4 regions of the Enterobacter sp. CFEC122 genome follow, and region 2 is predicted to be linked to each of the others. Evidence: predicted binding sites of a transcription regulator. Region 2 holds the regulator's gene; each other region holds the start of a gene.

Region 1 (7,900 bases), on a different contig from region 2:
TCGTTGTGCCCTTCGTCGCCGCTAAGCGCGTGCGTATAGTGAGAAGTGGCATAGATGCAGAGTTTAGGCTGCCCGGATAGTGACGGCCATCGCGTATAGCTCACAATGCCTGAGACTATCGAGTGTACCGATTTATCCGTTTCCGTGAGCGTGCCTGCCGTCGCTGGGCCCACCATAATGAACAGCATTAACACCAGAGTGAGTCGGAAAAAAGAGATCAAGAATAAATTTCTCACCAGAATCCGCCACATCGCTCTGGAAATAGATGTCCTTAAGAGTTGCGGGCAGAATACCATTGTTTATCAGAGCCGTCATTATGTCAGAAATAGCCTCAGGTCAACCTAAGCTAAATCCTACTGTTGTTTATTTTCCGGTGATTAAAAACAGACTTAATTGAGTCTGCTGGAGCGCATACTTTCATCCATCCCTTTTTGCCATGACGCACGCAGTTTTGCCGCGTTTTCAGCAGTATCGCAACTGGCAGGGAAAGATTTGCCCGCTAATCCCCAGGCGTGAATAAACCCTTCTTCGCAGACTCTCTTCTGACCATCGGCATAGCCGCGAAGATATTCACTACGATCCACGTGGGTGTCGTTAAAACTATCGGCCAGGGTCTGGTTATCTTTAACCGGCAGGCCATTCATGGCGTCTTCTTTACCGGCATCAAACCAGGATGGACTGGTCCAGTCGGGCTGGAAGGTATAAGGATTGATCTGGCAGCCCGTTAAAAACAGCGACAACAGCGTGAGAGCAATTGAACGCATAGCCATTCTCCTTTTTACTTCAGCATAGCCTGGCTTAAGAAAGTATACCTGTAATTTAAACTTTACGTTTTTGACGGCTGATTTTTGCAATAAATTGGCTACTGTAAAGTAATGTGTACGTATTTTGGATTGAAATGTTTACTTTTTATGGTATCGTGGTTTCACCTCATTGAGGAAAACAACTATCGCAAACGAGCTTTACAGGATCGCCATCATGCAAAAAGACGCGCTGAACAACGTACATATCACTGACGAACAGGTTTTAATTACTCCGGATCAGCTGAAAGCAGAATTTCCGCTGAGCGTCGCGCAGGAGGCTCAGATTGAGCACTCGCGCCAGACCATTTCTGACATCATCGCCGGCCGCGATCCGCGCCTGCTGGTGGTGTGTGGTCCTTGCTCTATTCACGATCCTGAAGCCGCCATTGAGTACGCTCGTCGATTTAAAGCATTAGCGGAGGAGGTCAGCGATAGCCTCTACCTGGTGATGCGCGTCTATTTTGAGAAGCCACGTACTACCGTTGGCTGGAAAGGGTTGATTAACGATCCGCACATGGATGGCTCGTTTGATGTGGAAGCAGGCCTGAAGATTGCGCGTCGCCTGCTGGTGGAGCTGGTCAGCATGGGGCTGCCGCTGGCAACCGAAGCGCTGGATCCGAACAGCCCGCAATACCTTGGCGATCTGTTCAGCTGGTCCGCGATTGGCGCGCGTACCACGGAATCGCAAACCCACCGCGAGATGGCGTCTGGCCTGTCGATGCCGGTTGGTTTTAAAAACGGTACCGATGGCAGCCTGGCGACGGCGATCAACGCCATGCGCGCGGCCGCCATGCCGCACCGTTTCGTCGGTATCAACCAGGCGGGCCAGGTCTGCCTCCTGCAAACGCAGGGTAACCCGGACGGGCACGTGATCCTGCGCGGCGGGAAAGCCCCGAACTACAGTCCGGCGGACGTGGCGCAGTGTGAAAAAGAGATGGAGCAGGCGGGACTGCGCCCGGCACTGATGGTAGATTGCAGTCATGGTAATTCGAATAAAGATTACCGTCGTCAGCCTGCGGTTGCGGAATCCGTGGTCGCCCAGATCAAAGATGGCAACCGTTCGATTATCGGTCTGATGATTGAGAGCAATATTCATGAAGGCAATCAATCATCTGAACAACCGCGCAGCGCCATGAAGCACGGCGTCTCCGTGACGGATGCCTGCATCAGCTGGGAAACCACCGATGCACTGCTGCGTGAGATCCATAAAGATTTAAGCGGCCAGCTGGCGACGCGTCTGGCTTAAGAGGGTAGTTATGGTTGCTGAATTGACCGCACTGCGCGATCAAATTGATGAAGTGGATAAGGCGCTGCTGGATCTGCTGGCGCGCCGCATGGCGCTGGTTGCCGAAGTCGGTGAGGTGAAAAGCAAATACGGCCTGCCGATTTACGTCCCGGAGCGCGAAGCCTCAATGCTGGCCTCCCGTCGCAAAGAGGCGCAGGCGCTGGGCGTTTCGCCGGACTTGATTGAAGACGTCCTGCGTCGCGTGATGCGGGAATCCTATTCCAGCGAAAACGACAAGGGGTTCAAAACCCTTTGCCCGACCCTGCGGCCGGTGGTGATTGTCGGCGGGGCAGGACAGATGGGGCGTCTGTTTGAAAAAATGCTGACGCTTTCTGGCTATCAGGTGCGCATTCTGGAAAAAGAGGACTGGGCGCAGGCGCCGGAGCTCATGAAAGATGCCGGGATGGTTATCGTCAGCGTGCCGATCCACGTGACGGAGCAGATCGTCGGGAAGCTTCCTCCTTTACCGAAAGACTGTATCCTGGTGGATCTGGCCTCCGTCAAAAATGGTCCGCTGCAGGCAATGCTGGCTGCGCATACCGGGCCGGTGCTGGGTCTGCACCCGATGTTTGGTCCGGACAGCGGCAGCCTGGCTAAGCAGGTGGTGGTTTACTGCGACGGTCGTCAGCCGGAAGCCTATCAGTGGTTCCTGGAACAAATTCAGGTATGGGGCGCGCGACTGCACCGCATCAGCGCGGTTGAGCACGACCAGAACATGGCGTTCATTCAGGCGCTGCGCCACTTTGCGACGTTTGCCTACGGCCTGCATCTGGCGGAAGAGAACGTGCAGCTTGAACAGCTGCTGGCGCTCTCTTCACCTATCTATCGTCTGGAGCTGGCGATGGTTGGACGTCTGTTCGCGCAGGATCCGCAGCTGTACGCGGACATCATTATGTCTTCCGAAAACAACCTGGCTCTGATCAAGCGCTACTATCAGCGCTTTGGAGAAGCCATTACGCTGCTTGAGCACGGAGACAAGCAGGCGTTTATCGATAGCTTCCGCAAGGTCGAGCACTGGTTTGGCGATTATGCGCAGCGTTTCCAGAATGAGAGCCGGACGTTGTTGCGCCAGGCAAATGACAGTCGCCAGTAATGCGATGATGTATATACTGAAAGCCAGCAATGCTGGCTTTTTTCATTTTGGGGAACTGTCATGGCTGAACCGCAGCTGCTGTTGAATTACACCGGGCATTTGCCTGAATGCCCGACATGGAGCGCCGAAGAGCAGGCGCTCTACTGGGCCGATATTCTGGAAGGCGAGATCCACCGCTACCATCTGCCGACGGCGGAACACACCGTACTCTCTTTCCACGAGGAGGTGGGGTGTTTCGCGCTGCGTGAGCAGGGTGGTTTTATCGTTGCGATGCGAACGGGTATCTGGCTGACCGATAAACACGGCCTGCTGCGCCGCAAGGTGTGTGATAACCCCTCTAACCCGCAGCTGGCGCGTTTTAACGATGGAGGCACCGACCATCTGGGCCGGTTCTATGCGGGCACGTTCTGGGGGCCGGGAGATTACAACGGCGCCCTGCTGATGCGCATCGACAACGACCTGACGCCGAAGGTGATCCAGTGCGATATCCACGGGCATAACGGCCTGGCGTTTAGCCCGGATAAGCAGTGGATGTTTACCTCAGATACGCCAAACGGTGTGATCTACCGTACCCCGCTTGATGAGCAGGGCGAACCGGGTAAGCGAGAGGTGTTTCGTCAGTTTAAAGAGGGCGAGGGGATACCGGACGGCGCGGCGATGGATGTGGAAGGCTGTTACTGGAGCGCGATGTTTGACGGCTGGCGCATCGCGCGTTTTTCACCGCAAGGGGAGCAGCTGGAAGAGTATCGCATGCCGGTGCGTTGCCCGACGATGGTCTGCTTTGGCGGCGATGATATGAAAACGCTTTTTATTACCACCACGCGGGAAAATATGGATGCGGAGGAGGTGGCGAAATATCCGCTCTCCGGCGCCATCTTCACCCTGCCGATGAGCGTGGCAGGGATGAAGAAAAGCCGTTTTATCGAACGTTAGATTGGATCGACCGGGACGACGTTTTCGCTCGGATAGCAGCCCAGCACTTTCATAGAGCGGGTGATTTCGCCCAGCTCGCGCAGGGCTTTCTGCATGGAAGCAGACTCCAGGTTGGCCTGGATATCAAGGTAGAACATCTCTTCCCACGGGTTACCGTGGATTGGGCGCGATTCCAGCCGGGTCATGATCAGATTGTGATTACGCAGCACCAGAAGGGCTTCAACCAGTGCACCGGCCTGTTGGCCGGTGGCCATCAGCAGCGTAGTCTTGGCCGGTACCTGGTCAGACACATTGATTGCCTTGCGGGCCAGCACCACGAAGCGGGTAATATTTTGCGTCTGGTTCGCCAGGTTGCGTTCCAGCACCTGTAAACCATACAGCGCGCCGCCCGCTTCGCTGCCCAGCGCCGCAACGTTGGGGGAGTTCGCCTGGGCGACTTTTTCCATCGCCGCCGAGGTGCTTTCGGTGTACTCAATTTTCCAGTTCGGATAGCGGTTCAGGAACTGGCTGCACTGCTGGAACGGCTGCGGGTGGCTGTAGACCGTTTCGATCGTGTTCAGGTCCGTTGAGCCGGAGACCAGCACGCAGTGATCGATAGGGATCGTCAGCTCGCCGACCAGCGACAGGCTGGTGTGCTGCAGCAAATCGTAGACGTCGTTGATGGCGCCGGAGCTGGTGTTTTCAATCGGCACCACGGCGTAATCCGCCTGGCCGGTCTCGACCTGGTTAAAAATGTCGGCAAACTTCGCGCAGCCGCTTTCAATAAATTCTTCGAAATGGCGAGCGGCATACTGACGTGCGGCCAGGTGAGAATAAGAGCCCTTTGGCCCGAGGAAAGCGATACGCGCAGAGTGCGGATTGGTTTTATTGAGGTGCTGCTGGAGTAGCGCTTGCTGGGTCAGAACGGAGTCTTCGATGATGAGCTGGAACAGCCGGGTAATGTAGTGGGCATCGAGATGATGCGCTTTGCCGAGCTGAATGAGACGTTCCAGCAGATCCCGCTCGCGGTCGATATCACGGACCGGACGATGGGAGTCCAGCTTGGCTTTGCCCACTTCAACGGCGAGGGAGCGGCGTTCGGCCAGCAGCGCCAGCAGTTTCTCATCCAGCGCGCTGATTTTTACGCGCAGATCCAGTAACGGGTTTTCCGGTGTCATAGTGTTGCCTGTCTCATCTTATCGTTATCAATAAAAAAGGCCCCCCGGTGTGGGAGGCCTTGTTGTTCGTCTTCGCATTCTTTATCACACGACGAAACGCCTCCCGTTCAGGGGAAGGTAAAAAAGAATGCGAAGAAGAACGGCGTAAGTTTCATAAAGTCATCCTGTGAGTGATATCGTTAAAGTACCCGTACTGTTTTCACCCTGTCAATAAAAAACAAAAAACGCGCCCGAAGGCGCGTTGGCGGTACACTCAATTTAAAGGATTACTCTTCTTCAACTTCTTCCGCGAAGCTGGCGTCTTTCACCGACGTTGTGGCGCGACGGGCTTCACCTTTGTGTTGCACTTTATTGAGCTGCCGTTCCAGCTTGTTGATCAAATCGTTTATAGCGGTGTACATATCCTCATGTTTTGCGCTGGCGACCAGATGGCCGTTTGGAGTATTGATAGTTGCGTCAGCGATGAAACCCTGCGGCTCCTTGGACAGGATGATATGTGGATTAATCAAATGTGTTTGCCATTTATCCAGTTTGGCGAGACGGTCTGCGACGTGCTGGCGAATTGCCGGAGTAATTTCCATTTGTTTACTGGTAATGTTCATTGTCATAAATTTTACCTCTTGTCTTTCCGTCTTGGTGATTCCAGCATACCCGACCTAATGTCAAAATGTGTGATTTAGATCACGTTATTTTGTCGGTTTTTGTCAGGGAATCTTTTTTGTGAGGCAGGGCAGGAAGAGGTGAGATTTACCTTGTAGAAGGCAAAAATTGAGGACATAGTTGACTGGATGTGTTGAGGCTAACGCGCTTCAGCGACGCTCAGAAACGAATAAAAAAACGGCAGCCTTCGGGCTGCCGTTTTGCATTGAGGCAAAATCAGGTGTTGCTGCTGTTCGCGGCGATGATTTTCGCCACTTTTTCAGCCTGAGCGGTCATCTGCATCTGACGGTAAGCATTTTCCATCAGCTTCAGGCCGTCGCGCGTTGCCTGAGTATCCGGGTAATCACGCAGCATACCTTCTACGCGGTTAACCACGGCAACCCATGCGCCACGGCGGGTATAGTAGTCCGCCACGGAGTATTCATATTTCGCCAGACGATCTTTCAGGAACACCAGACGCTTGGTGGCGTCGGTCACGTACTGGCTGTTTGGATAGCCGCGCACCAGTTTAGAGAAGTCATTGAAGGCGTCACGCGCATGCTGCGGGTCACGGTCGGAACGATCCACTCCGAAGAAGCCCTGCAGCGCACTGTCATCCAGCGCCATGTTGGTGAGCCCGCGCATGTACATCACATAGTCGATGTTAGGATGAGTCGGGTTCAGACGCATGAAACGATCGATGGTTGCCTGAGCCAGCGGTAGATCGGCATTTTTATAGTATGCGTAGATGAGATCTAACTGTACCTGCTGCGAATACGGACCAAATGGATAGCGATTATCCAACGCTTCCAGTTGCGTTATCGCCTGTTTCCAGTTACCGTCCTGCAACTTTTGTTGTGCAGTCGCATAGATTTCATTCGGCGGATTGTCAGGGACCTGTTCATTTGAACCGGAGCAGCCCACCAAAGCCAGGCTCAACGTGGCCGCTGCCACCAGATATTTCATGCGCGTCATGACGTTTTGACTTTCCTCAAATGTTTGTCCGGGAGAAACTCTGTTCCTGCTCCCGATTAAGACCAGCTACAATAGCACACTATATTAAACGGCAAAGCCGTAAAACCCAACGTTAAACGAAGAAGCAGTTTATGGCACAACGAGTAGAACTCACCGCAACAGTCTCCGAAAATCAGCTCGGTCAACGCTTAGATCAGGCTTTGGCCGAATTGTTCCCTGATTATTCGCGTTCACGCATAAAAGAATGGATCCTTGACCAGCGCGTGATGGTAAACGGCAAGATCTGGGACAAACCAAAAGAGAAAGTGTTAGGTGGGGAAGCTGTCGCCATCAATGCTGAAATCGAAGAGGAAATCCGCTTCGAGCCGCAGGATATCCCACTGGACATCGTCTATGAAGATGATGACATTCTGGTGATCAACAAGCCGCGCGACCTGGTTGTTCATCCGGGCGCGGGAAACCCTGACGGTACGGTACTTAACGCACTTCTCCATTACTATCCGCCGATCGCGGATGTTCCGCGCGCGGGCATCGTGCACCGTCTGGATAAAGACACTACCGGTCTGATGGTGGTGGCGAAGACCGTTCCTGCTCAGACCCGTCTGGTGGAGTCGCTGCAGCTGCGCGAAATCACCCGTGAATATGAAGCGGTAGCCATTGGACATATGACTTCTGGCGGGACGGTGGAAGAGCCCATTAGCCGTCACCCGACCAAGCGTACCCATATGTCGGTGCATCCGATGGGTAAACCGGCGGTGACGCATTACCGCATTATGGAGCACTTCCGTATTCATACGCGCCTGCGTCTGCGTCTGGAGACCGGACGTACTCACCAGATCCGCGTGCATATGGCCCACATTACCCATCCGCTGGTGGGGGATCAGGTCTACGGTGGTCGTCCGCGTCCGCCTAAAGGCGCATCGGATGAGTTCATCAGCGTATTGCGTAAATTCGATCGTCAGGCGCTGCACGCGACCATGCTGCGTCTTTATCACCCTATCACCGGTATTCAGAT
Region 2 (7,900 bases):
AATATTGACCGAGGATGAGAGGCCCGGCGCTTCATGCGCGACGCGCATCACGCGCATCTGCAGCGGTGGCACCACCGCGAACGTTGCAGCCCCCCAGACGACCATTGCGATCGCGGCACCAAACTCGTTGCGCGCCAGCCACGGAATGGCGATCATGATAACAATCAGCAGGGTTAAGAAGCCCTTCAGCGTTCCGCTCACGGAACGGTCGGCAAATTTCCCGCCGAGATAGTTGCCAATCGAGAAGCCCACGCCAATCAGCACCAGCATCGCGGTAACGAAGAGTGGCGTTGCGTGGGTGATGTCATGCAGCACCGGTGAAATATAGGTATAGAGGGTAAACATCGCCCCTGCCCCCAGCACGGTGGTCAGCAGCGCGGAGAGCACCTGCGGGCGCATCAGCACCGCCAGCTCCTTACGCACTTCCGGACGTTCTCCGGCGCTGCCCTTTGGCAGGGAGAAGAACAAGGCCACCATCGCGACCACGCCCAGTCCAGCCGTCGCCAGGAAGGACATCCGCCAGCCAATGACCTCGCCCAGCCAGGTTGCCGCAGGAACGCCGCCGATGTTAGCGATGGTCAGGCCCATAAACATGGTGGCTACGGCGCTGGCCTGCTTGTGTTTCGGCACCACGCTTGCCGCCACAACCGACCCCAGCCCAAAGAACGCGCCGTGGTTAAGGCTGGTCAGAATACGCGAAAGCATCAACGTGGTGTAGTCCGGCGAAATGGCCGAAAGCACGTTGCCGAGGGTGAAAATCGCCATCAGGAAAATCAGCGCATTGCGGCGCGCGCGGTGTGAAAGGAGAAGCGTCATCAGCGGCGCCCCCACCATCACGCCAATGGCGTAGGCGCTGATTAACATGCCGGCCGCAGGGATCGAGACGTCCACGCCGCGGGCGATAACGGGCAGTAACCCCATCGGGGAAAATTCAGTGGTGCCAATCCCAAAAGCGCCAATCGCCAGGGCCAGCAGGGGAAAATTGATTTTCATGCGTCAACTCCGGATGCCGTGTCATGTGGTGACACAGAACAAAGAAGCGGAAAGCATGACATCAATCACAAAAAATGAGAAGTTTACAAAATGGCAAAAGATTTTTGCCTTAGGAGTAACAATCGAGGTGAGCGGGAGGGAGAAGGCTCTCCCTCCGCGTAAATCAGTGCAGCGCGGCCGTCAGACCCGCCGCGACAATCAGAGCCAGCACAACCACGGTGGTGAACAGCGAAAACTTCAGATCGGAACTCATCAATTTTTCTCCTTTTAATCCCCCCACGAAAAGTGAGCCTGCTCATTTTTGCATAATTTACGTCAAAAATCTTCCTAGATTTAGGCTGATAAACACTTTACCTCTTCCCCTTTTCATCAAGATAGGACAAAATTCCACGCTAAATTTATTAGCGTACCGGCCATTGACCCCCTCCTGACGTCCCGTGTCGTTTTCCCGGCGTGCCGCAATTCAAGATTGCGTGATAAGGGTGAGAGAAGGCAAACGTTTACCTTCAAGTTTTTCAGGAGTTTAGGATATGGTCTGGAGTGACATTTAATGGCAACAATTAAAGACGTAGCAAAACGCGCAAACGTTTCCACTACAACCGTATCACATGTAATTAACAAAACCCGCTTTGTGGCGGAAGAGACGCGCAACGCCGTCTGGGCAGCGATCAAAGAGCTGCACTATTCGCCAAGTGCGGTTGCGCGCAGCCTCAAGGTTAATCACACCAAATCCATTGGATTGCTGGCGACCAGCAGTGAAGCGGCCTATTTTGCCGAGATCATAGAAGCGGTAGAGAAGAACTGCTTCCAGAAAGGCTATACCCTGATTCTGGGCAACGCGTGGAACAGCATAGAAAAACAGCGCGCCTACCTGTCGATGATGGCGCAAAAGCGCGTCGATGGCCTGCTGGTCATGTGTTCCGAGTACCCGGAATCCGTGCTGTCGATGCTGGAAGAGTATCGCCATATCCCCATGGTGGTCATGGACTGGGGTGAAGCGCGCGCGGACTTCACCGACTCCGTTATCGACAACGCCTTCGAAGGCGGTTACATGGCGGGTCGTTACCTGATCGAACGCGGTCACCGCGAGATTGGCGTGATCCCCGGTCCGCTGGAGCGTAACACCGGCGCGGGCCGTCTGGCCGGTTTTATGAAAGCGATGGAAGAAGCGCTCATCACCGTGCCGGAAAACTGGATCGTGCAGGGCGACTTTGAGCCGGAATCAGGCTACCGCGCGATGCAGCAGATCGTTTCCCAGCAGCACCGCCCGACCGCCGTTTTCTGCGGCGGTGACATCATGGCCATGGGCGCGCTCTGCGCCGCCGATGAGCTGGGTTTGCGCGTACCGCAGGATATTTCCGTGATCGGGTATGACAACGTGCGTAACGCGCGCTTCTTCACCCCGGCGCTGACAACCATTCACCAGCCAAAAGATTCGCTGGGCGAAACGGCCTTCAATATGCTGCTGGACAGAATCGTCAACAAGCGCGAAGAGTCGCAGTCCATTGAAGTTCACCCGCGCCTGATTGAACGCCGTTCCGTTGCGGACGGTCCGTTCCGCGACTACCGTCGTTAATCCCTTGACGGGGCCAGCTACGCTGGCTCCCGTAACCATTCCCGGTTTAGGGTTTCGCTGTCCCCCAGATAATCCAGCAGCCAGGCCATGGCGGGCGAGACATCATTTTGTTGCCAGGTCAGGCAGCAGGCTGCGTCCGGGAACGGATTCTCCAGCGTCAGTTCAACCCATTCTCCGGTATCGATGCGTGGACGCGCAAAATGAGCGGGCACCATCGCGACGCACAGCCCGGCGCTGAGGCACGTCGCCGATGATTCCCAGTCAGGAGCCACCACCCGCCGCTGGTTATCCAGAAGCCAGGTGATACGCTTGGGCAATGAACGGGACGTATCCTCCAGCACCAGCGACGGCCAGTTGCGCAGCGTATCGTCGCTCAGCGGACCTTCCATCGCTGCCAGAGGATGATCGCTGGCCACCACGCATTTCCAGCTCAGCATCCCCATGTCGCGAAAGGCGTAACGTCCCCCGACCGGGATCGCCTGCGTCGCGCCAATCGCCATCTCCGCCCTGCCGTCCGCCAGCGCATCCCAGACGCCGTTGAACACCTCCTGCGAGACCCGTAGCTCGACGTCAGAGAAATGACGATAGAAATCCACGATCATCTGCCGGGTGCGTTCCGGCTTCACGATGTTATCTACCGCGATGGCGAGATGCCCCCGCCAGCCGTTGGCGATCTGCTGACACTGTTCGCGGGTGATCTGCATTTTTTTGATAACAGAACGCCCTTCTTTCAAAAACCATGCTCCGGCGGGCGTTAATTCCACGTCGCGATGCCGCCGTTCAAACAGCGGAACCGCCAGCCACTCCTCAAGCTGACGCACCGTGTAGCTGATGGCCGAAGGGACGCGGTGCAACTCCTGCGCTGCACCGCTAAAGCTGCCGTTACGCGCAACAGCATCGACCACTTCAAGAGAATAATCTGACCACATTTTCTGCCTGCAAAAAATTTGAATGCACACGCCAAATATTAGCGTTTCACAAGCCGCTTTGCACTCCCTACACTCTGCGCCAACGTACACCTGCCTCCTCAGGAGAATAAAAGAATGCAACCCAGGAAAGGATTTTTAGTCTGGCTCGGCGGCTTAAGCGTGCTGGGCTTTTTGGCCACCGACATGTACCTGCCCGCGTTTGCCGCGATGCAGGAAGACCTGCAAACCCCTGCCGCGGCCATCAGCGCCAGCCTGAGCCTGTTCCTTGCCGGTTTTGCTTTCGCCCAGCTGCTCTGGGGACCGCTCTCGGATCGCTTCGGTCGTAAACCGGTGCTGCTGCTGGGTCTGGCCATTTTTGCCGTGGGCTGCCTGGGGATGCTGTGGGTGCGCGATGCTACCTGGCTGCTGGTGCTGCGCTTCGTTCAGGCCGTGGGCGTCTGTGCTGCGGCGGTGACCTGGCAGGCGCTGGTGACCGACTCCTACCCGGCTAACCGCACAAACCGTATTTTCGCCACCATTATGCCGCTGGTGGGCCTCTCCCCTGCCCTGGCTCCGCTGCTGGGCAGCTGGATCCTCGCGCACTTTGACTGGCAGGCCATTTTTGCCACGCTGTTTGCCATCACGCTGGTGCTGATGCTGCCGGCGTTTGCCCTTAAGCCCGCGCATAAAAAAGAGGCGCATGCCGACGCGACGCCGATTACCTTCACCTCCCTGCTGAGCGCCAAAGCGTATCGCGGGAATGTCCTGATTTATGCCGCCTGTTCGGCCAGCTTCTTCGCGTGGCTCACCGGCTCGCCGTTTATTCTGCACGATATGGGCTACAGCCCGGCGGCCATCGGTCTGAGCTATGTTCCGCAGACCATCGCGTTCCTGGTGGGCGGGTACGGCTGCCGCGCGGCGCTGCAAAAATGGGAAGGTCAGCAGATGCTGCCATGGCTGCTGGTGCTGTATGCCCTGAGCGTTATCGGGACCTGGGCCGTCGGGTTTATTCCGGGCGCGGGCCTGGCTGAAATTTTGATCCCCTTCTGCGTGATGGCCGTGGCGAACGGGGCGATTTACCCTATCGTTGTGGCACAGGCGTTACGTCCGTTCCCGCAGGCGACAGGCCGCGCCGCCGCGCTGCAAAATACCCTGCAGCTGGGTCTGTGCTTCCTCGCAAGTCTGGTGGTCTCGGCGCTGATTGCCACGCCGCTGTTGACCACCACCAGCGTGATGCTGTTCACCGTAGCGCTGGCGGTATTGGGTTACCGCATGCAGGCGTCCGCGCAGCGCGAGCAGGATAACGGCGCGCAGGTGGAAACTTCGCATGCCTGATTGCGCCAGAAATCATGTTACATTTCAGTGATTAGGTTGCTAACAATTTTCTATTGAATCACCAAATTTTGAGGCCTATACTAAATTTGGTTCGATTAAATACGATAAATATTAAGTGTTAACGGGAGCCGGAGTGCTCCCGTTTTACCATGGAAGGCATTTCGGCAAGGGTTATCTCCCTTCCTCTGTTCTACGTCGGATACTAGCCTCGCGGTATTTACCGTGAGATTTCTCACAAACCAAAAAAAGCGTCTACGCTGTTTGAAGGTTCTGATCACATCAGGGTGATGGAGAAGCTATGAGTTCATCGTGTATAGAAGAAGTCAGCGTTCCGGACGACAACTGGTCCCGGATCGTCAGTGAACTGTTAGGTCGAGCAGGCATCACTATCAACGGATCTTCGCCATCCGATCCCCAGGTAAAACATCCCGACTTTTTTAAACGCGTGTTGCGGGAAGGATCGTTAGGCCTGGGAGAAAGTTATATGGACGGCTGGTGGGAGTGCGAACGTCTGGATATCTTTTTTGCCAGCGTGTTGCGCGCCGGTCTGGAAAATCAACTCCCCCGCAATCTGAAAGACACCCTGCGTGTCGCCTCTGCCCGACTGTTTAACTTGCAAAGTAAAAAACGCGCCTGGATCGTCGGCAAAGAACATTACGATCTCGGCAACGACCTGTTCAGCCGCATGCTGGACCCTTTCATGCAATATTCCTGCGCCTACTGGAAAGACGCGTCGACGCTTGAGGAAGCACAGCAGGCCAAGCTGCGCCTGATCAGCGAGAAGCTGCAGCTACAGCCCGGCATGCGCGTGCTGGATATCGGCTGCGGCTGGGGCGGGCTGGCGTATTTTATGGCGAAGCACTACGGCGTCAGCGTGGTCGGCGTGACGATCTCAGCGGAACAGCAAAAAATGGCGCGGGAGCGCTGTCAGGGTCTTGATGTGGATATCCGGCTGCAGGACTACCGTGACCTGAACGAGCAGTTCGACCGGATCGTTTCCGTCGGCATGTTCGAGCACGTGGGGCCAAAAAACTACGACACCTACTTTGAGGTGGTGGATCGTAATTTGAAACCGGACGGCCTCTTCCTGCTGCACACCATCGGCTCTAAGCGGACCGATAACAACGTTGACCCGTGGATCAATAAATACATCTTTCCGAATGGTTGTTTACCGTCCGTTCGCCAGATTGCCAATGCCAGTGAATCCCATTTCGTGATGGAAGACTGGCATAACTTTGGCGCGGACTACGACACCACCTTAATGGCGTGGCATGAACGTTTCCAGAAAGCCTGGCCCGAGATTGCGGACAACTATTCAGAACGATTTAAACGGATGTTTAGCTATTATCTGAATGCCTGCGCGGGGGCGTTTCGCGCACGGGATATTCAGCTCTGGCAGGTGGTATTCAGCCGGGGGATTGAACACGGACTGCGTGTCGCACGCTAAAAAAATAACCCCGGATAACCGGGGTTATTTTTTATTCATCTTCTGCGGTCTTTATTATTGCGGCTTCTTTTGCTGCAAGCACGCGCTCCACCGTATCAACCACGGCCTGGGTTTGCGGATCGATTTCGATATTCACGCGATGCCCCAATTTTTTCGCGCCCAGCGTGGTGCGCTGCAGCGTTTCAGGAATTAAATGCACGCAAAAACGCGTTGGCGTCACTTCTCCCACCGTCAGGCTAATCCCGTCAATGCCAATAAATCCTTTATAGAGGATGTATTTCATTAATGACGGGTCCTGCATTTTAAACCAGATTTGACGGTTATTTTCCGAGGTCACGATTTTCGCCACTTCGGCAGTGGTCATGATGTGCCCGGACATCAAATGGCCGCCAATCTCATCGCTGAACTTCGCCGCGCGCTCAACGTTGACGGTATCGCCTACCACCAGCTCGCCCAGGTTAGTGATCCGCAGCGTCTCTTTCATTAAATCAAAGCTAATCTGGTTGCCGTTAATTTCGGTCACGGTCAGGCAGCAGCCGTTATGGGCAATCGAGGCACCGGTTTCGACGCCCTCAAGCATATATTCCGGCAGCTCAACAACATGAGTACGGAAATTAGGTTTTTCATCAATGGACACCACTTTGGCAGTGCCCTGCACAATACCAGTAAACATGCTTACAACTCCTGTTTTTTCCGAACGGTGATGACACCGTTTAATCCCTCCACAATAACAGTTGGAAAAACAGGTTGCCAGCGGAGCGCATTTTCTGGCGATTTTTTCACTAGATAAATAGCTAAAGCCCGCTACAATAGCTGGCACCCCCCTGCATTTTCTTCTTGCTGCCCGTTTCGGCGGCTTTTTTAGTCTCTCAAATAACTACAAAATAAAGGTGTTCACGTGCAGAAGTACATGAATGAAGCGCGCCAGTTATTGGCACTGGCTATACCCGTGATCGTCGCGCAGGTGGCCCAGACCGCAATGGGATTTGTGGATACGGTAATGGCAGGTGGCTACAGCGCCACCGACATGGCGGCCGTGGCTATCGGCACGTCAATCTGGCTTCCGGCCATCCTCTTCGGTCACGGTCTGCTGCTCGCGCTCACGCCTGTTATCGCTCAGCTCAATGGCTCGGGGCGCCGCGAGCGCATTGCCCATCAGGTCCGCCAGGGTTTCTGGCTGGCCGGGTTTGTCTCTGTGCTGATCATGGTCGTGCTCTGGAACGCGGGCCATATCATTCGCGCTATGCATAACATTGACCCGGCCCTGGCGGACAAAGCCGTGGGCTATCTGCGCGCCCTGCTCTGGGGGGCGCCTGGATATCTCTTCTTCCAGGTGGCGCGTAACCAGTGTGAAGGTCTGGCGAAAACCAAGCCCGGCATGGTGATGGGCTTTATCGGGCTGCTGGTCAACATCCCGGTTAACTATGTCTTTATTTACGGTCATTTCGGGATGCCGGAGCTGGGCGGCGTCGGCTGCGGCGTGGCGACGGCCGCCGTTTACTGGGTCATGTTCTTCTCAATGCTTACCTTCGTGAAGCGCGCCCGCTCCATGCGTGATATTCGTAACGAGAACAGATTCAGCACGCCGGACTGGAACATCATGACGCGCCTGGTGCAGTTAGGGTTGCCGATTGCCCTTGC
Region 3 (7,900 bases), on a different contig from region 2:
CTGGCGCCGGGCATCGGTGAAATCATCGGTGGCTCTCAGCGTGAAGAGCGTCTGGACGTGCTGGACGCGCGTATGGAAGAGATGGGTCTCAACCCTGCGGACTACAGCTGGTACCGCGATCTGCGTCGTTACGGTACCGTACCGCACGCCGGTTTTGGTCTGGGCTTTGAGCGTCTGATCGCCTACGTGACCGGTGTGCAGAACGTTCGTGACGTGATTCCGTTCCCACGTACGCCACGTAACGCCAGCTTCTAATCGGTAAAAGACTAAAATGGCCAGCCTGTGCTGGCCATTATTTTATCCTGTATTGTCAGTTTTCGTCAGCGTAAAGTCAGCATCTTCAAACCTTCACCCCGTCACAACCACTACCTGTTACGTTTTGTTTCCGCGAAATATCCAGCCACAAAAAATAAACCCCATTCTTATTGCGCTTATTACATCCTCAAGCAATAGCACAAATTTCAACCAATTTTACAGCCATCCAGAAGGCTTTTCGGCGTCATAAGAAAAAACGAGTCGTTTATCGTCTGTTTATATGAATTGCCTTTATCCAAATTAATCATAAGGAATTCATATATATAGGATAGATGCTGTAGCTTAATTCACCAGGGCGTTCTGAAGTTTGAGGTGGTTCACAAAGTTCCCAAAAATACACATTTAGTTACATATATTTTCTTTTGGTTACTCAATCTTGAGAATTGTAGCACTTTCAGGCTAGCGAAACGCTTCGGCGAATGGAAAGATGCCTGTCAGATACATAAAGACACCAAACTCTCATCAATAGTTCCGGAAATATTTATTGACAGAATTTATTGACGGCAGTGGCGAGTGTCATAAAAAAACCAATGAGGGTAATAAATAATGATGAAGCGCAATATTCTGGCAGTGGTAATCCCTGCCCTGCTGGTAGCCGGTGCAGCCAACGCTGCAGAAATCTATAACAAGAACGGCAACAAGCTGGACTTCTACGGTAAAGTTAACGCCGAGCACGACTTCGTGACTTCCGGTGATAGCACAAACAATAGCGACGCTACTTACGCGCAGATCGGTTTCAAAGGCGAAACTCAGATCAACGACCAACTGACAGGTTATGGCCAGTGGGAATACCGTTTCGTGGCTAGCGATGCAGAAAACTCTGCACAGAAAAACAAAAACCGTCTGGCTTTCGCTGGTCTGAAAGCGGGCGACGCTGGCAGCATCGACTACGGTCGTAACTAAGGTATCGTTTACGACGTAGAATCTTACACCGATATGGCGCCGTCCTTCTCTGGTATGACCTGGGGCGGTAACTATGTTGATAACTTTATGACCAGCCGCAGCACCGGTCTGCTGACCTACCGTAACAGCAACTTCTTCGGTCTGGTTGACGGCCTGAGCCTGGGCGTTCAGTACCAGGGCAAAAACGACCGTGCTGACGTTAAAACCTCTAACGGTGACGGCGTAGGCTACTCTCTGGGTTACGATTTCGGCGAAGGCTTCGGTGCAATCGCATCTTATAGCAACGCTAACCGTACTCTGAAGCAGAAAGCTGACGGCGAAGGCGACAAAGCTGAAGCATGGGGTCTGGGTCTGAAATACGATGCCAACAACATCTACCTGGCAACCACCTATGCTGAAACCCGTAACACCACCCGTACCGGGTCTGATGGCGATGCTGGTTTTGCTAACAAAACGCAGAACTTCGAAGTTGTTGCTCAGTACCAGTTCGATTTTGGCCTGCGTCCAGCAATCTCCTACGTGCAGACCAAAGGTAAAGACCTGGCTGGCGTGACCAACTCTAAAGGCACCTTCAAAGGTGGCGATGCAGATCTGGCTAAATTCATCCAGGTTGGCGCAACTTACTACTTCAACAAAAACTTCAACGTGTGGGCTGACTACTACATCAACCTGCTGGACAAAGACACAGACTACGCGCAAACCGTTGGCGGCCTGAACGGCAACGACGATATGGCAGCTGTGGGTGTGACTTACCAGTTCTAATCAGAACACCACTTTGTTATATGCTTAATGAACAGGGCTTCGGCCCTGTTTTTTTATGCCTGACAGAAAATAATGGCGACTTTTGAAAAGCCGCACGCTTTTCGTCGCAAACGGTTGGCATTTTGTAAATCTACCGTTAACCTGATAGCGGATTTCACTTCTGTAATCACAATGGAACTTCGTCATGTTTGAGAACATTACCGCCGCTCCTGCCGACCCGATTCTGGGCCTGGCCGATCTGTTTCGTGCCGACGACCGCCCTGGCAAAATCAACCTGGGTATTGGTGTATATAAAGATGAAACCGGCAAAACTCCGGTACTGACCAGCGTTAAGAAAGCTGAGCAGTATCTGCTGGAAAACGAAACCTCCAAAAACTACCTCGGTATTGATGGTATCCCTGAATTTGGTCGCTGCACCCAGGAGCTGCTGTTCGGTAAAGGCAGTGCAATTGTGAGTGACAAACGTGCCCGTACGGCACAGACCCCGGGCGGTACCGGCGCGCTGCGCGTGGCGGCGGATTTCCTTGCGAAAAACACCTCTGTGAAGCGTGTCTGGGTAAGCAATCCAAGCTGGCCGAACCATAAGAGCGTATTTAACTCTGCGGGTCTGGAAGTGCGTGAATACGCCTACTACGACGCAGCAAACCACTCTCTGGACTTTGACGGCCTGCTGGCGAGCCTGAGTGAGGCGCAAGCAGGTGACGTGGTGCTGTTCCACGGCTGCTGCCACAACCCAACCGGTATCGATCCAACGCTTGAGCAGTGGGAACATCTGGCGAAGCTGTCCGTAGAAAAAGGCTGGCTGCCGCTGTTTGACTTTGCCTACCAGGGCTTCGCCCGTGGTCTGGAAGAAGATGCCGAAGGCCTGCGCGCGTTCGCCGCAGTGCATCAGGAGCTGATCGTTGCAAGCTCCTACTCCAAGAACTTTGGTCTGTACAATGAGCGTGTAGGTGCCTGTACGCTGGTTGCGGCTAACGATGAGACCGTCGATCGCGCGTTCAGCCAGATGAAATCCGTTATCCGCGCTAACTACTCTAACCCGCCGGCACACGGTGCCTCTGTTGTTGCGACTATCCTGAGCAACGATGCGCTGCGAGCCATCTGGGAACAAGAGCTGAACGATATGCGTCAGCGTATTCAGCGCATGCGCCTGCTGTTTGTGAACACCCTGGCGGAGAAAGGCGCGGATCGCGACTTCAGCTTTATCATCAAACAGAACGGCATGTTCTCGTTCAGCGGCCTGACCAAAGAGCAGGTTCTGCGTCTGCGTGAAGAGTTCGGCGTGTACGCTGTGGCGTCTGGCCGCGTGAACGTTGCAGGCATGACGCCTGACAACATGGCGCCGCTGTGCGAAGCGATTGTCGCCGTACTGTAATTTGCGCCCACAAAAAAGCCTGCATTATGCAGGCTTTTTTTATTCGGGTTACCAGACAGGCATTTCATCCTGAAGGAACGGATTATGGAGCCGTTCATAGCCCAGCGTCGACATCGGACCGTGCCCAGGGATAAACGTCACATCATCACCCAGCGGCAATAACTTCTGTTTAATCGACTGAATCAGCTGTCCGTGATCGCCGCGCGGAAAATCGCTGCGTCCTACGCCACCTTTGAAAATCACATCGCCGGAGAGCAGCAGACGGGACTGGTCATCAAAGAAGACGATATGGCCTGGCGTATGCCCAGGACAATGCAACACCTGTAAAGTCACATTCCCTATGCTAACGCGCTCTCCTTCATCCAGCCAGCGATCGGGCGTCAGAGGCTGACACTCATCAAGGCCAAACATGCGGCTTTGGGCAGGTAACCCCTGCAGCCAGAACTCATCTTCTTTTTCCGGACCGACAATCGGCACGCCGTAGTGTTCAGCCAGTTCAGCCGCTGCGCCCACATGGTCGAGGTGACCATGCGTCAGTAAAATCTGCATGAGCGTCACGCCGCTGTCGGCGACTTCCTGCTTGATCTTCTCAGCGTCACCGCCGGGATCGACAAGCGCGGCCAGTTTAGTTTGTTCGCACCAGATGAGTGAACAATTCTGGGAGAACGCGGTAACCGGAATAATACGATAGTTCATACTGCTCCTGTGTTTCGTTATTACCAGTGCCGAACCGGACCGGTATCAATATGCACAAAGTTGCTGCTGGGGTAATATCCTACACCACCTGCGCGCATAGATAACGCAGCTTTGCGAATATTGGCTAACGAAACGCCCTCAATATGGAAATCCATTGCCTGGCCCTTCGTGTGATAGCTTTTTTTCGCTACCCCGCGACTGTGGGCGCGCAGTTCATTATTGGTATCAACCGAGCGATAACCAGAAATAAGCTGCACCGGCTTGCTGGTACCCAGCAGGCCCTGAAGGCGGAAAAGCTGATCAAACAGTCCTGGGTCGATGGCTTTAATTTTATTCGCGCGGAAATCACGGAAAAAATGGTTAAGTCTTGCTAATTCATCCTGAATATAGCCTCTGCCATCGAAGAACTCCGCTTTTAACGACTCACCGGTATGAAGATTGTTGAGCGTTAAAACTCGCGGACGAGGTGTCGAGAGGGTGGCAAATGCTGGCGTCGGCAAGATGGCCGCTGCGCCAAGCGCAACACCACCTAACGCCAGCAGTTTGCGGCGATTAGCGTCAAATTTGTCCATGATAATCAGGTCTACAGGTAAAAGAAATCGTAATATGCTTAGCGCACGAAGGGCACCTTAACTGGCAAAACCGGGTACGTCAAGGCGCCCAACCCCAGTGAATACGCGGCTTGCAGCGATATAGCCCCTTATTCACCCTAACTTACGACAATCATTTTTCCCGAACTGCTTCATTTACCTGATTAATTGTTCCGCTTTTGGCAAAATTTGTGCGCCGGATCGCGCGGTGAGATCATAATTGTAAATATCTGTACGGTACTGAGTCCGCCCGTCTTCGCCAACAAACGCCGTCAGATAGTAAAGATTGACCGGAATATTGTGTCGGATATTAACGTAACGCGTATCTCCCTGCTTCAGGGCATCCGAAATGCGCGTATCGTTCCAGCCCGCGTCCTGCAGCAGCATATTGGCCAGCTCCGAGGCTTTGTTCACGCGCACGCAGCCAGAACTCAGCGCGCGCGTATCTTTCTGGAACAGATTGTGGTTCGGCGTATCGTGCAGATAGATAGCGTCAGAACTCGGCATATTGAATTTGTAACGCCCTAAAGAGTTATGCGCCCCCGGAGCCTGCTGGAAACGGAACGGTAGGTTAGAAGCCGTGATTGTCGACCAGTCGACCATATAAGGATCGATGGCCTCTTTACTGTTCCAGCCACGCATCACCGTATAACCATGACGTTCCAGATAACCCGGATCGTTCCAGACCTTCGGCAGAATGTCTTTACGCGCCAGCGTCGGTGGCACGTTCCACGGCGGGTTAACCACCACGTTATTCAACGCGCTGCTCATCATCGGCGTTTTGCGATCCGGACGCCCGACAATCACGCGTGACGCCAGTTTTTCGCTACCGTCCTGGTAATAGACCAGTGAATACGCCGGAATGTTAACCATAATCCCGGTAGAGAGGGTTCCAGGCAGCAGGCGCAAACGCTGGATATTGAGCGCCAGCACTCCAGCCCGCTGCGCAGGCGATACGTTCAGCCAGTCTCGTGTCGTCTGGCCAATGACGCCATCGGCTCCCAGTCCCTGAGCGGCCTGGAATTGCTTCACTGCCGCAACCAGCTCGCGATCGTATGCTGCGGGTTTATTGCTGACGGCAATCGCTTTTTTCTCTTTCACGGGCGCTGACGGGCTGACCGCCGCGTTTTGTGGATCGTCACCAGGCAGAGCGATATGTGGCCCGCCATCAAGAAGACCGGAGCGCGTCAGGATCTCACGCAGAGCAGGCACATCGCTGCTCCACTGCCCCGGACGCAGCGTCGCGGTGCCGCGCATCTGCGGCCATGGACGCGAGTCGCCCACCAGCGCGAGAAGCGACTCGTGCAGAGTGGCATATTGTGGATGCGCTGGTGCGAGGCTGGCAATAAAGCGCGGCAGTTCGCCGTTATCCAGGGCTAACTGCCACTGGTTAATCACCGACAGCGCCGGCGTCGCCAGCTTATACGGCTTGTCGCTGTACAGCCAGCGGTTGCCATTGACCGGAATACCCGCCACGAACTGCAGATAGCCCATCATGGCATCGGAAAGCACGACGTCCCGAGCCTGACCGGACACGGCAGGATCGGTTAACAGCTCAACCCACTTTGTAAACTGTGGCTGAAACCCTGCAATCGCGACCTCCGCCAGCTGCTGCTGGAAGGCGCGCACGGCATCGCGGTTTTCCCACATCGGTTTCATATCGCGGGCAGCATAAAGCAGCGTGAGCTGATTGAGATAGACAGGCGTGTAGCCTGACGGCAGCCCCGACTGCAGCTGCTGGCTGAGCGATTCGGCGTCGATGCCTTCCGGCAGCGGCTTAATACCGGCCATGATCGCTGTCGCCGGAGATTGCTCCAGCGGCTGGGACAACGACGTAGGCTGCGTGCCTGTCGCTGACGAGCTGTCAGTCGGCACAATTTCAGGCTCGTCGGCCTGGGCGGTTAACAGTGGAGCAAACATCACTGCCAGACATAAACTTAGCGCCGACAGCTGACGACCACATTCTTTCTTAAGCAACATCCCTTGCCCCCTGTTTTCACGACATGCCCATCACGTTGGGGCTTTCTTTCATTATAGGTAGACGGCTAAGCTGTTGCCTTACCTTATGTAAAGAAGTTTAAAGATAACGCAGCCCTAAGCACAAGTTAAGTTTAAAAAAAAAGCGGCGCCAGAGCGCCGCTTCGGGTCAGAAGACACTTCAGGAAGCGTCGGCTGTGGTTTCCGGCAATGACTCCGGCGGCTGCGGCGCAAAGCCGCGCAGCCCCACAACGTGAACGTGTTCGCTGTTCTGGAACACTTTACGCACCAGCTTGTAGGTAGTGCCTTTCTCGGGGCTGATGTTCTCCGGCGCCGCAATGATGAGCTGCATATCGAGACGTTCGCAGAGCTCAAACAGCGTGGCAATGGAGCGCGCATCAAGACGCGCCGCCTCATCCAGGAACAGCAGTCGGCATGGGGAGATGTCTTTGCCGCGCAGGCGGCGCGCTTCGTCTTCCCAGCTCTGTACCACCATCACCAGAATCGACATCCCGGTACCGATCGCTTCACCGGTAGAGAGCGCCCCGGATTCCGCACGCAGCCAGCCGTCGGAGCCACGGTTTACCTCTACCTCCATTTCCAGGTAGTTACGGTAATCCAGCAGCTCTTCCCCGATGGTTTGCGGCGTACGCTGTCCCATATCAATCTGCGGGTTCAGGCGCTGATACAGCTTCGCCAGCGCTTCGGAGAAGGTCAGACGGTTGCTGTTGAACAGATCCTGGTGCTGCTCGTGCTGCTCAGACAGCACTTCCAGCAGCGTCGCGTGGGCTTCACGCACGTTGACGTTGAGGCGCACGCTGTTCACCTGGCCAAACGACACGCTCTGCAGACCCTGGTTCAGCTGGCGAATGCGGTTCTGCTCGCGCTGAATAGTTTTGCGGATGATATTCGCCACGCTGCGGGAGCTGATCGCCAGCTTCTGCTCGCGAGAGGTCAGCTCTTCCGTCAGACGCCCCAGCTCGATTTCCATCTGCTCAATGGCTTCGACCGGATCGTCGGTACGGATAATGTCCTGACGAATACGCTCGCGCAGGTGCTGGTAAACCGCCACGAAGAACTGGATTTTACGTTCAGGACGTTTCGGATCTTCTGACATACGCAGGACATCGCGCAGGTGTTCGTTATCCGCCACCGCCAGACGCAGCGCACCCAGCGCCTTATCCGACATGGAACGCAGCTCATCGGCAGAGAGATACGCCAGCTCGCGACGGTGCAGACGACGCTCAACGTTATTGTCTTTCACCATGCGCATTACCGCGCA
Region 4 (7,900 bases), on a different contig from region 2:
TGCGGTAACCTGGCGCACGGCTTCGCCGCCTGCCAGCCTGACGATAAAGCGTCGCTGAAAAGCATGTTGCGTAACAATATCGCCATCATTACCGCCTATAACGATATGCTCTCCGCGCATCAGCCCTATGAGGTTTACCCGGACATCATCCGTAAAGCGCTGCACAGCGTGAATGCGGTCGGCCAGGTGGCGGGTGGGGTACCCGCCATGTGCGACGGCGTGACGCAGGGTCAGGACGGTATGGAGCTCTCCCTGCTGAGCCGTGAAGTCATTGCCATGTCCGCGGCGGTGGGCCTGTCACACAACATGTTTGATGGCGCGCTCTATCTCGGCGTATGCGACAAGATTGTTCCGGGCCTGGTGATGGCCGCGCTGTCGTTTGGTCATCTGCCTGCGATCTTCGTGCCGTCGGGCCCAATGGCAAGCGGCCTGCCGAACAAAGAAAAAGTGCGCATTCGCCAGCTGTACGCGGAAGGAAAAGCAGATCGTCAGGCGCTGCTGGAAGCGGAAGCTGCATCCTACCACGCGCCGGGCACCTGTACGTTCTACGGTACCGCGAACACGAACCAGATGGTGGTGGAGTTTATGGGGATGCAGCTTCCGGGCTCGTCCTTTATCCAGCCGGATGCACCGCTGCGCAAGGCGCTGACCGAGGCTGCGGCCCGTCAGGTCACGCGTCTGACCGGAAACGGCAACGAATGGATGCCGATGGGCAAAATGGTCGACGAAAAAGTTATCGTCAACGGGATTGTCGCGCTGCTGGCCACCGGCGGTTCGACCAACCACACCATGCACCTGGTGGCCATGGCGCGTGCGGCGGGCATTCTGATTAACTGGGATGACTTCTCCGAGATCTCTTCCGTGGTGCCGTTGATGGCGCGCCTGTATCCGAACGGTCCGGCGGACATCAACCACTTCCAGGCCGCAGGCGGCGTACCGCTGCTCATGCGCGAGCTGCTGAAGGGCGGTCTGCTGCATGAAGATGTTAACACCGTAGCGGGCTTTGGCCTGCAGCGCTACACCCAGGAGCCATGGCTGAACAACGGCGAGCTGGACTGGCGCGAAGGGGCGACCGCATCTCTTGATGCGCAGGTTATCGCCACCATCGACAAACCTTTCTCTCCTCACGGTGGCACAAAGGTGCTGAGCGGTAACCTCGGTCGCGCGGTAATGAAGACCTCTGCCGTACCGGAAGAGAACCAGATTATCGAAGCGCCAGCGGTGGTATTTGAAAGCCAGCACGACGTATTACCTGCCTTTGACGCCGGTCTGCTCGACAAAGACTGCGTGGTAGTGGTGCGTCATCAGGGGCCTAAAGCCAACGGGATGCCAGAATTACATAAACTTATGCCACCACTTGGTGTATTATTGGACCGCCGTTTCAAAATTGCACTGGTGACCGATGGACGCCTCTCTGGCGCCTCAGGTAAAGTGCCATCAGCTATCCACGTGACGCCGGAAGCGTACGACGGCGGCCTGCTGGCGAAAGTGCGTGACGGTGACATGATCCGCGTTAACGGTCAGACAGGCGAGTTAACCCTGCTGGTGGATGACGCCGAGCTGGCGGCACGTCAGCCCCATATTCCTGACCTGAGCGCGTCGCGCGTGGGAACAGGACGCGAAATGTTTGGCGCACTGCGTGAGAACCTCTCCGGTGCTGAGCAGGGCGCAACCTGTATTACGTTTTAAGACGACTTGATTTTAACGATCTGGCGAGAGAAGACTCTGATGAAAAACTGGAAAACAAGTGCAGAAGCAATCCTGACCACTGGCCCTGTCGTGCCGGTTATCGTGGTAAACAAGCTGGAGCACGCTGTACCGATGGCGAAAGCGCTGGTTGCGGGCGGCGTTCGCGTTCTGGAAGTGACCCTGCGTACCGCCTGCGCGATGGATGCCATTCGCGCGATTGCCAAAGAAGTGCCGGATGCCATTATCGGTGCGGGTACCGTAACGAACGCAAAACAGCTGGCTGAAGTGACCGAAGCGGGCGCACAGTTTGCCATCAGCCCGGGCCTGACCGAGTCGCTGCTGAAAGCCGCCACCGAAGGTACCATTCCGCTGATCCCGGGCATCAGCACCGTTTCTGAACTGATGCTGGGCATGGACTACGGTCTGAAAGAGTTTAAATTCTTCCCGGCGGAAGCGAACGGCGGCACCAAAGCGCTGCAGGCCATTGCCGGTCCATTCTCTCAGGTACGCTTCTGCCCGACGGGCGGTATCTCTCCTGCCAACTACCGTGACTACCTGGCGCTGAAAAGCGTGCTGTGCATCGGTGGCTCATGGCTGGTTCCGGCGGATGCGCTGGAAGCGGGCGACTGGGATCGCATCACCAAACTGGCTCGCGAAGCGGTAGAAGGCGCGAAGCAGTAAGTCATTCGCCGCATGAAAAACGGGCCTTTCGGCCCGTTTTTTTATCCCGTTACCTTAACGCTTGCTGCGGCCGCTTTCGCTCTCGCCACGGCGTCATCAACGTTATCTCCGGTGGCTAACGCCACGCCAAGACGACGGGTTCCGTCGATCTCCGGCTTGCCGAACAAACGGACCTGCAACCCGGCACCCACCGCCGCGTCGACGTTATCAAACGTAACGTTCTGGCTGGTTAGCTGCGGCAGGATCACCGCCGAGGCGGCCGGGCCGTACTGACGGATACCGCCGACGGGCAGGCCGAGGAAGGCGCGCACGTGCAGGGCGAACTCGGAGAGATCCTGCGAAATCAGCGTGACCATGCCGGTGTCATGCGGGCGAGGGGAGACTTCGCTGAAGATCACCTCATCGCCGCACACAAACAGCTCCACGCCAAACAGGCCATAGCCGCCCAGCGCCAGGACGGTTTTACGGGCGATCGCCTGCGCACGCTCCAGCGCCAGGGCGCTCATCTGCTGCGGCTGCCAGGATTCGCGGTAATCGCCATCTTCCTGGCGGTGGCCAATCGGGTCGCAGAAATGGACGCCGTCAACGGCGCTGACGGTCAGCAGGGTGATCTCGAAATCAAACTTCACCACCCCTTCAACGATCACGCGACCGGCGCCTGCGCGGCCACCCTGCTGGGCGTACTCCCACGCCTTGTCCACCGTGCTGCTGCCGCGGATAAAGCTCTGTCCTTTACCGGAGGAGCTCATCACCGGCTTAACGATGCACGGGTAACCAATCTCCTCTACGGCCTGCAGGAATGCGGCCTTATCGCCAGCAAAACGATAGCTCGACGTGGGCAACCCGAGCTCTTCTGCCGCCAGACGACGAATGCCTTCGCGGTTCATGGTCAGCTTTGCGGCTTTCGCGCAGGGCACCACGCGCTGGCCTTCCTGCTCAAGCGCAATCAGCGTATCGGTGGCGATGGCTTCAATTTCCGGTACAACGAAATCAGGCTTCTCGCGTGAAATCAGCTCACGAAGGGCATCGCCGTCCAGCATGTTAATCACATAAGAACGATGGGCGACGTGCATGGCGGGTGCATCGGCGTAGCGGTCTACGGCAATGACTTCCACGCCTAAACGCTGGCACTCAATGGCGACCTCTTTTCCCAGCTCGCCCGATCCCAACAGCATCACTCGCGTCGCCGCAGGTCGCAGCGCGGTTCCTAAACGAATCATAACAATCCCCCTGAAAAAGTTGCGGGCAGTATAAACGAAAACGTTTGCGTCTGTCTTGTGCACGGTCAGGTGAGGGGAGAAGAAATTTGCGCTTCTTTAGCCCGCCCAGACATTTCCTGACGCCTGCTCGCTTACGCTGTGGAACATGTTCACCGTTAAGTGAGGAAAATCATGTCTGGCTGGCTAAATCAATTGCAATCACTGTTAGGGCAGAAAACGTCGTCTTCCGGCGAGCGGGATCTCAGCAAACTGCTGGTGCCCGGGGCGCTCGGCGGGCTGGCAGGCCTGCTGGTCGCGAATAAATCCTCGCGCAAGCTGCTGGCAAAGTACGGGACAGGCGCGCTGCTCGCCGGTGGGGGCGCCATTGCGGGCACCGTCCTGTGGAATAAATACAAGGACAGGGTCCGGACCGCGCATAGCGATGAACCGCACTACGGCGAGCACACCTCGCCGCTGGATCTGCGCACCGAAAGGCTCATTCTTGCGCTGGTTTTTGCCGCGAAAAGTGACGGACATATCGACGATAAGGAACGGCTGGCGATCGAACAGCAGCTGCGCGAAGCCGGCGTCGAAGAGAAGGGCAGAGCGCTGGTGGCGCAGGCCATCGAACAGCCCCTGGATCCGCAGCGTCTGGCGCAAAGCGTGAAAAATGAGGAAGAGGCGCTTGAACTCTATTTCCTCAGCTGTGCCGCCATCGATATCGATCACTTTATGGAGCGCAGCTACCTGAATGCGCTTGGCGACGCGCTGAAGATCCCGCAGGACGTGCGTGAGGGCATTGAGCGGGATATTCGGGAACAAAAACAGGCGTTACAGGGATAGTTCTCGCCGTTGCGACCCTGTTTCGCTTGCATCATGCGTGGGTTTTGCCAACCTTATAGGGTGTAAAACGAAAAAGAATGATGACATGCCACCGAAAGCCCGACGTATACCTTATGCGATCACCACGCATGGCGATACGCGTATAGACAACTATTACTGGCTACGGGACGATTCGCGCTCCCGGCCAGAGGTGCTCGACTACCTGCACGAGGAAAACGACTATGGCCGCAAGGTCATGTCCAGCCAGCAGACGCTTCAGGACCAGCTGCTGAATGAAATGGTGCAGCGTATTCCTCAGCGCGATATCTCCGCGCCCTGGACCAAAAATGGCTATCGCTATCGCCATATTTATGAGCCCGGCAACGAGTATCCCATCTACCAGCGTCAGTCGGTCCTGAGCGCCGAATGGGATGCGTGGGATATTCTGCTGGATGCCAATCAGCGCGCGGCCCACAGCGAGTTTTATACTCTGGGCGGCATGTCCATTTCGCCGGATAACGCGGTGATGGCGCTGGCGGAGGATTATCTCTCCCGTCGCCAGTACGGCCTGCGTTTTCGCAATCTGGACACCGGCAACTGGTATCCGGAAATGCTGGAAAACGTCTCCCCGGATTTTGTCTGGGCGAATGATTCCGAGACGGTGTACTACGTCAAAAAGCACGCCTCTACGCTGCTGCCCTATCAGGTATGGCGGCATACCATCGGAACGGACTCCGCAGACGACGAGCTGGTCTATGAAGAGAAAGACGAAACGTTCTATGTCAGCCTGCATAAAACCTCTTCGCGCCATTATGTGATTATCTTCCTGGCCAGCGCCACGACGTCGGAAGTCCTGCTGCTGGATGCCGAACTGCCCGACGCCCAGCCGCTCTGTTTCCTGCCGCGCCGAAAGGATCATGAATACAGCCTGGATCACTTCCAGCACAGCTTTTATCTGCGCTCGAATCGCGAGGGTAAAAACTTTGGCCTCTATAAAACCAAAGTACGCGATGAGCGCAAGTGGGAGGTGCTTATCCCCGCGCGGGATCAGGTGATGCTGGAAGGGTTTACCCTGTTCACCGACTGGCTGGTGGTGGAGGAGCGCCAGCGCGGGCTGACCAGCATCCGGCAAATCAACCGTAAAACGCGGGAAGTGGTGGGGATCGCGTTCGACGACCCGGCCTATGTGACGTGGATTGGGTTCAATCCCGAACCCGAATCATCGCGGCTGCGCTACGGCTATTCATCCATGACCACACCGGACACCCTGTTTGAGCTGGACATGGATACCGGGCAGCGTCAGGTGATAAAGCAGACCGAGGTTAAAGGGTTTGAGTCCGAAAACTACCGCAGCGAGCACCTGTGGGTCACCGCCCGGGATGGCGTCGAGGTCCCCGTCTCGCTCGTCTATCACAAAGCCCATTTCCAGAAAGGCAAAAACCCGATCCTGGTGTACGGCTACGGCTCCTACGGCTCCAGCATGGATGCTGATTTCAGCAGCAGCCGTTTAAGCCTGCTCGACCGCGGCTTTGTTTTCGCCATCGCCCATATTCGCGGCGGCGGTGAGCTGGGGCAGCACTGGTATGAGGACGGGAAATTCCTGAAAAAGAAAAACACCTTCAATGACTACCTCGACGTCTGCGATGCGCTGATTGATCAGGGCTATGGCGATCCGAAACTCTGCTTTGGCATGGGCGGCAGCGCGGGAGGCATGCTGATGGGGGCGGTGATCAACCAGCGTCCCGAACGCTTTAAGGGGATTGTCGCGCAGGTGCCGTTTGTCGATGTGGTGACGACCATGCTCGATGAATCCATTCCGCTGACGACCGGGGAGTTTGAAGAGTGGGGGAATCCGCAGGATGAGATTTACTACCGCTATATGAAAACGTACAGCCCTTACGATAACGTCGAGGCGAAAGCCTATCCCCACATGCTGGTCACCACCGGTCTGCATGACTCTCAGGTGCAGTACTGGGAGCCGGCAAAATGGGTGGCGAAACTGCGGGAGCTGAAAACCGACGATAACCTGCTGCTGCTGTGTACCGACATGGATTCCGGACACGGCGGGAAATCGGGACGATTTAAATCGTATGAAGGGGTGGCGCTGGAGTATGCCTTCCTGATTGGCCTGGCGCAGGAGACGCTGCCAGGCCGTGCAGAGCGTTAAGCTTCGCCCAGATAGTGCTTCAGCGTCAGGCGCAGTTCCGGGCTCATTTTGTCAAGGTTGTTATACAGCCAGCGCAAATAGCCCGGGTCTTTATCCGCAATATCCGACACCGCTCTGCCCCGGTATTTACCAAAGGTAAACGTGGTCAGCAGTGCGGGGCGTCCGGTAATCGTTGCCATATCGTCCGGCGTCCAGCCCGAGGTGTTCATAATATCGATGAGTAGCGCGGCGGTGATATAGCAGTCGTACAGGGCGCGGTGATGATGAAGCCCCTCAGGCGTGCGGACGCTGAGCTTGCGGGACTTGTACAGCGCCATGTTGCTGTATTTAATGCCCGGCCAGAGGCGACGCGCCAGCTTCATGGTACAAATCCATTCCCCCGGCATTTCAGGGAGCACCCGGCGGTCAAAACTGGCGTTATGCGCGACGTACCAGGGGCTACCGTAATAGTGGGGAATGATCTCTTCGATCCACGGCTTGTCCGCCACCATCGATTCGGTAATGCGATGGATAGCCATCGCCTGAGGGCTGATGGGGCGGTCAGGACGCACCAGATGGCTCATTGGGTTGACGATTTTACCATCAACCACGTCGACAGAGGCCACTTCCACAATTCCGCCCTGAAGATCGCAAGTTTCGGTATCGATGACGCGCAGCATTGAACACTCCTGAGCTTAAAACGCCTAGCCTAAAGGAATGATATCGCCTTGCCAACCCTCTCCGCCGAGCGTGCCGGTCAACAGCAGCTCGCCCTTATCCGCGCGAACGATCAGCTGGCCTTTTTCATCCCACAGCGCGCTACCGCCGCAGGCGTTCGCCATCAACACCGCTATGGCATATTTATGCGCGAAGCGCTGCAGGGTACTGATGGACTGCCGCCAGCGGTTATCCTCCACTGACTGACAGCTGGTAAACAGCGACGCTCTGGGATCGAGATTGGGGGAATCGGCATGCGCATCAATAATGCTGAGCTGTTTCTCTCCCGGCACCAGGCTGGCTCCGCCACCTTGCGGGTAGCGAAGGATGCGTTGACGAGCGGGGGTGAAGAGCGCGAGACCTTTCTGGCGCTGACCATCCCGCTCCACGGGGAGCCCGGCAATTACGGTTATTCGGTAACGATGCGCCGCGTCGAGCAGCGGTTCAAGCTGGGCGTCGCCGGGTGGGAGAGGTAACGTCGTCGTTCCCGAGCCTGTTAATGACAGTTCAGGAAACACCAGCAGATCGCACCCCTGCCGTGCTGCTTCGGCGATGAAGCGCAGGTGGTGCGTGATATGGTCATCGACACTCTGATGCTGCCCGCTATACTGGGCCGCCGCTATATTCCAATGTGACATCGTGACTT

Evidence for each region. Region 2 encodes PurR, which represses purine synthesis genes. Its sites were predicted from a motif close to CANGCAAACGTTTGCNTG; they were not measured.
Region 1: the regulator PurR is predicted to act here: its motif matches at 5,977-5,994, upstream of raiA (ribosome-associated translation inhibitor RaiA).
Region 3: the regulator PurR is predicted to act here: its motif matches at 2,084-2,101, upstream of ACVCAM_RS01205 (amino acid aminotransferase).
Region 4: the regulator PurR is predicted to act here: its motif matches at 3,624-3,641, upstream of purT (formate-dependent phosphoribosylglycinamide formyltransferase).

Annotation. Positions count from the first base shown of each region.
Region 1 covers NZ_JBRIQR010000012.1:3,775-11,674, reverse strand. Annotated here, with positions in the region: gene ACVCAM_RS10340 (YfiR family protein) at 1-251, opposite strand, end outside; gene ACVCAM_RS10335 (DUF2799 domain-containing protein) at 390-764, opposite strand; gene aroF (3-deoxy-7-phosphoheptulonate synthase AroF) at 979-2,049, shown strand; gene tyrA (bifunctional chorismate mutase/prephenate dehydrogenase) at 2,060-3,181, shown strand; gene ACVCAM_RS10320 (SMP-30/gluconolactonase/LRE family protein) at 3,242-4,114, shown strand; gene pheA (bifunctional chorismate mutase/prephenate dehydratase) at 4,111-5,271, opposite strand; Phe leader region at 5,302-5,427, opposite strand; gene pheL (pheA operon leader peptide PheL) at 5,379-5,426, opposite strand; gene raiA (ribosome-associated translation inhibitor RaiA) at 5,538-5,879, opposite strand; gene bamD (outer membrane protein assembly factor BamD) at 6,148-6,885, opposite strand; gene rluD (23S rRNA pseudouridine(1911/1915/1917) synthase RluD) at 7,017-7,900, shown strand, end outside.
Region 2 covers NZ_JBRIQR010000011.1:19,761-27,660, forward strand. Annotated here, with positions in the region: gene ACVCAM_RS09655 (MFS transporter) at 1-993, opposite strand, end outside; gene cydH (cytochrome bd-I oxidase subunit CydH) at 1,157-1,246, opposite strand; gene purR (HTH-type transcriptional repressor PurR) at 1,544-2,569, shown strand; gene punR (DNA-binding transcriptional activator PunR) at 2,587-3,498, opposite strand; gene punC (purine nucleoside transporter PunC) at 3,613-4,812, shown strand; gene cfa (cyclopropane fatty acyl phospholipid synthase) at 5,111-6,259, shown strand; gene ACVCAM_RS09685 (riboflavin synthase subunit alpha) at 6,291-6,932, opposite strand; gene mdtK (MdtK family multidrug efflux MATE transporter) at 7,158-7,900, shown strand, end outside.
Region 3 covers NZ_JBRIQR010000001.1:261,929-269,828, reverse strand. Annotated here, with positions in the region: gene asnS (asparagine--tRNA ligase) at 1-255, shown strand, start outside; partial or broken gene ACVCAM_RS01210 (porin) at 862-1,980, shown strand; gene ACVCAM_RS01205 (amino acid aminotransferase) at 2,165-3,355, shown strand; gene ACVCAM_RS01200 (MBL fold metallo-hydrolase) at 3,404-4,051, opposite strand; gene ACVCAM_RS01195 (YcbK family protein) at 4,072-4,623, opposite strand; gene ldtD (L,D-transpeptidase) at 4,798-6,621, opposite strand; gene mukB (chromosome partition protein MukB) at 6,800-7,900, opposite strand, start outside.
Region 4 covers NZ_JBRIQR010000010.1:100,219-108,118, forward strand. Annotated here, with positions in the region: gene edd (phosphogluconate dehydratase) at 1-1,689, shown strand, start outside; gene kdgA (bifunctional 4-hydroxy-2-oxoglutarate aldolase/2-dehydro-3-deoxy-phosphogluconate aldolase) at 1,729-2,370, shown strand; gene purT (formate-dependent phosphoribosylglycinamide formyltransferase) at 2,412-3,590, opposite strand; gene ACVCAM_RS09315 (tellurite resistance TerB family protein) at 3,762-4,412, shown strand; gene ptrB (oligopeptidase B) at 4,498-6,558, shown strand; gene exoX (exodeoxyribonuclease X) at 6,555-7,217, opposite strand; gene ACVCAM_RS09330 (carbon-nitrogen hydrolase family protein) at 7,242-7,892, opposite strand.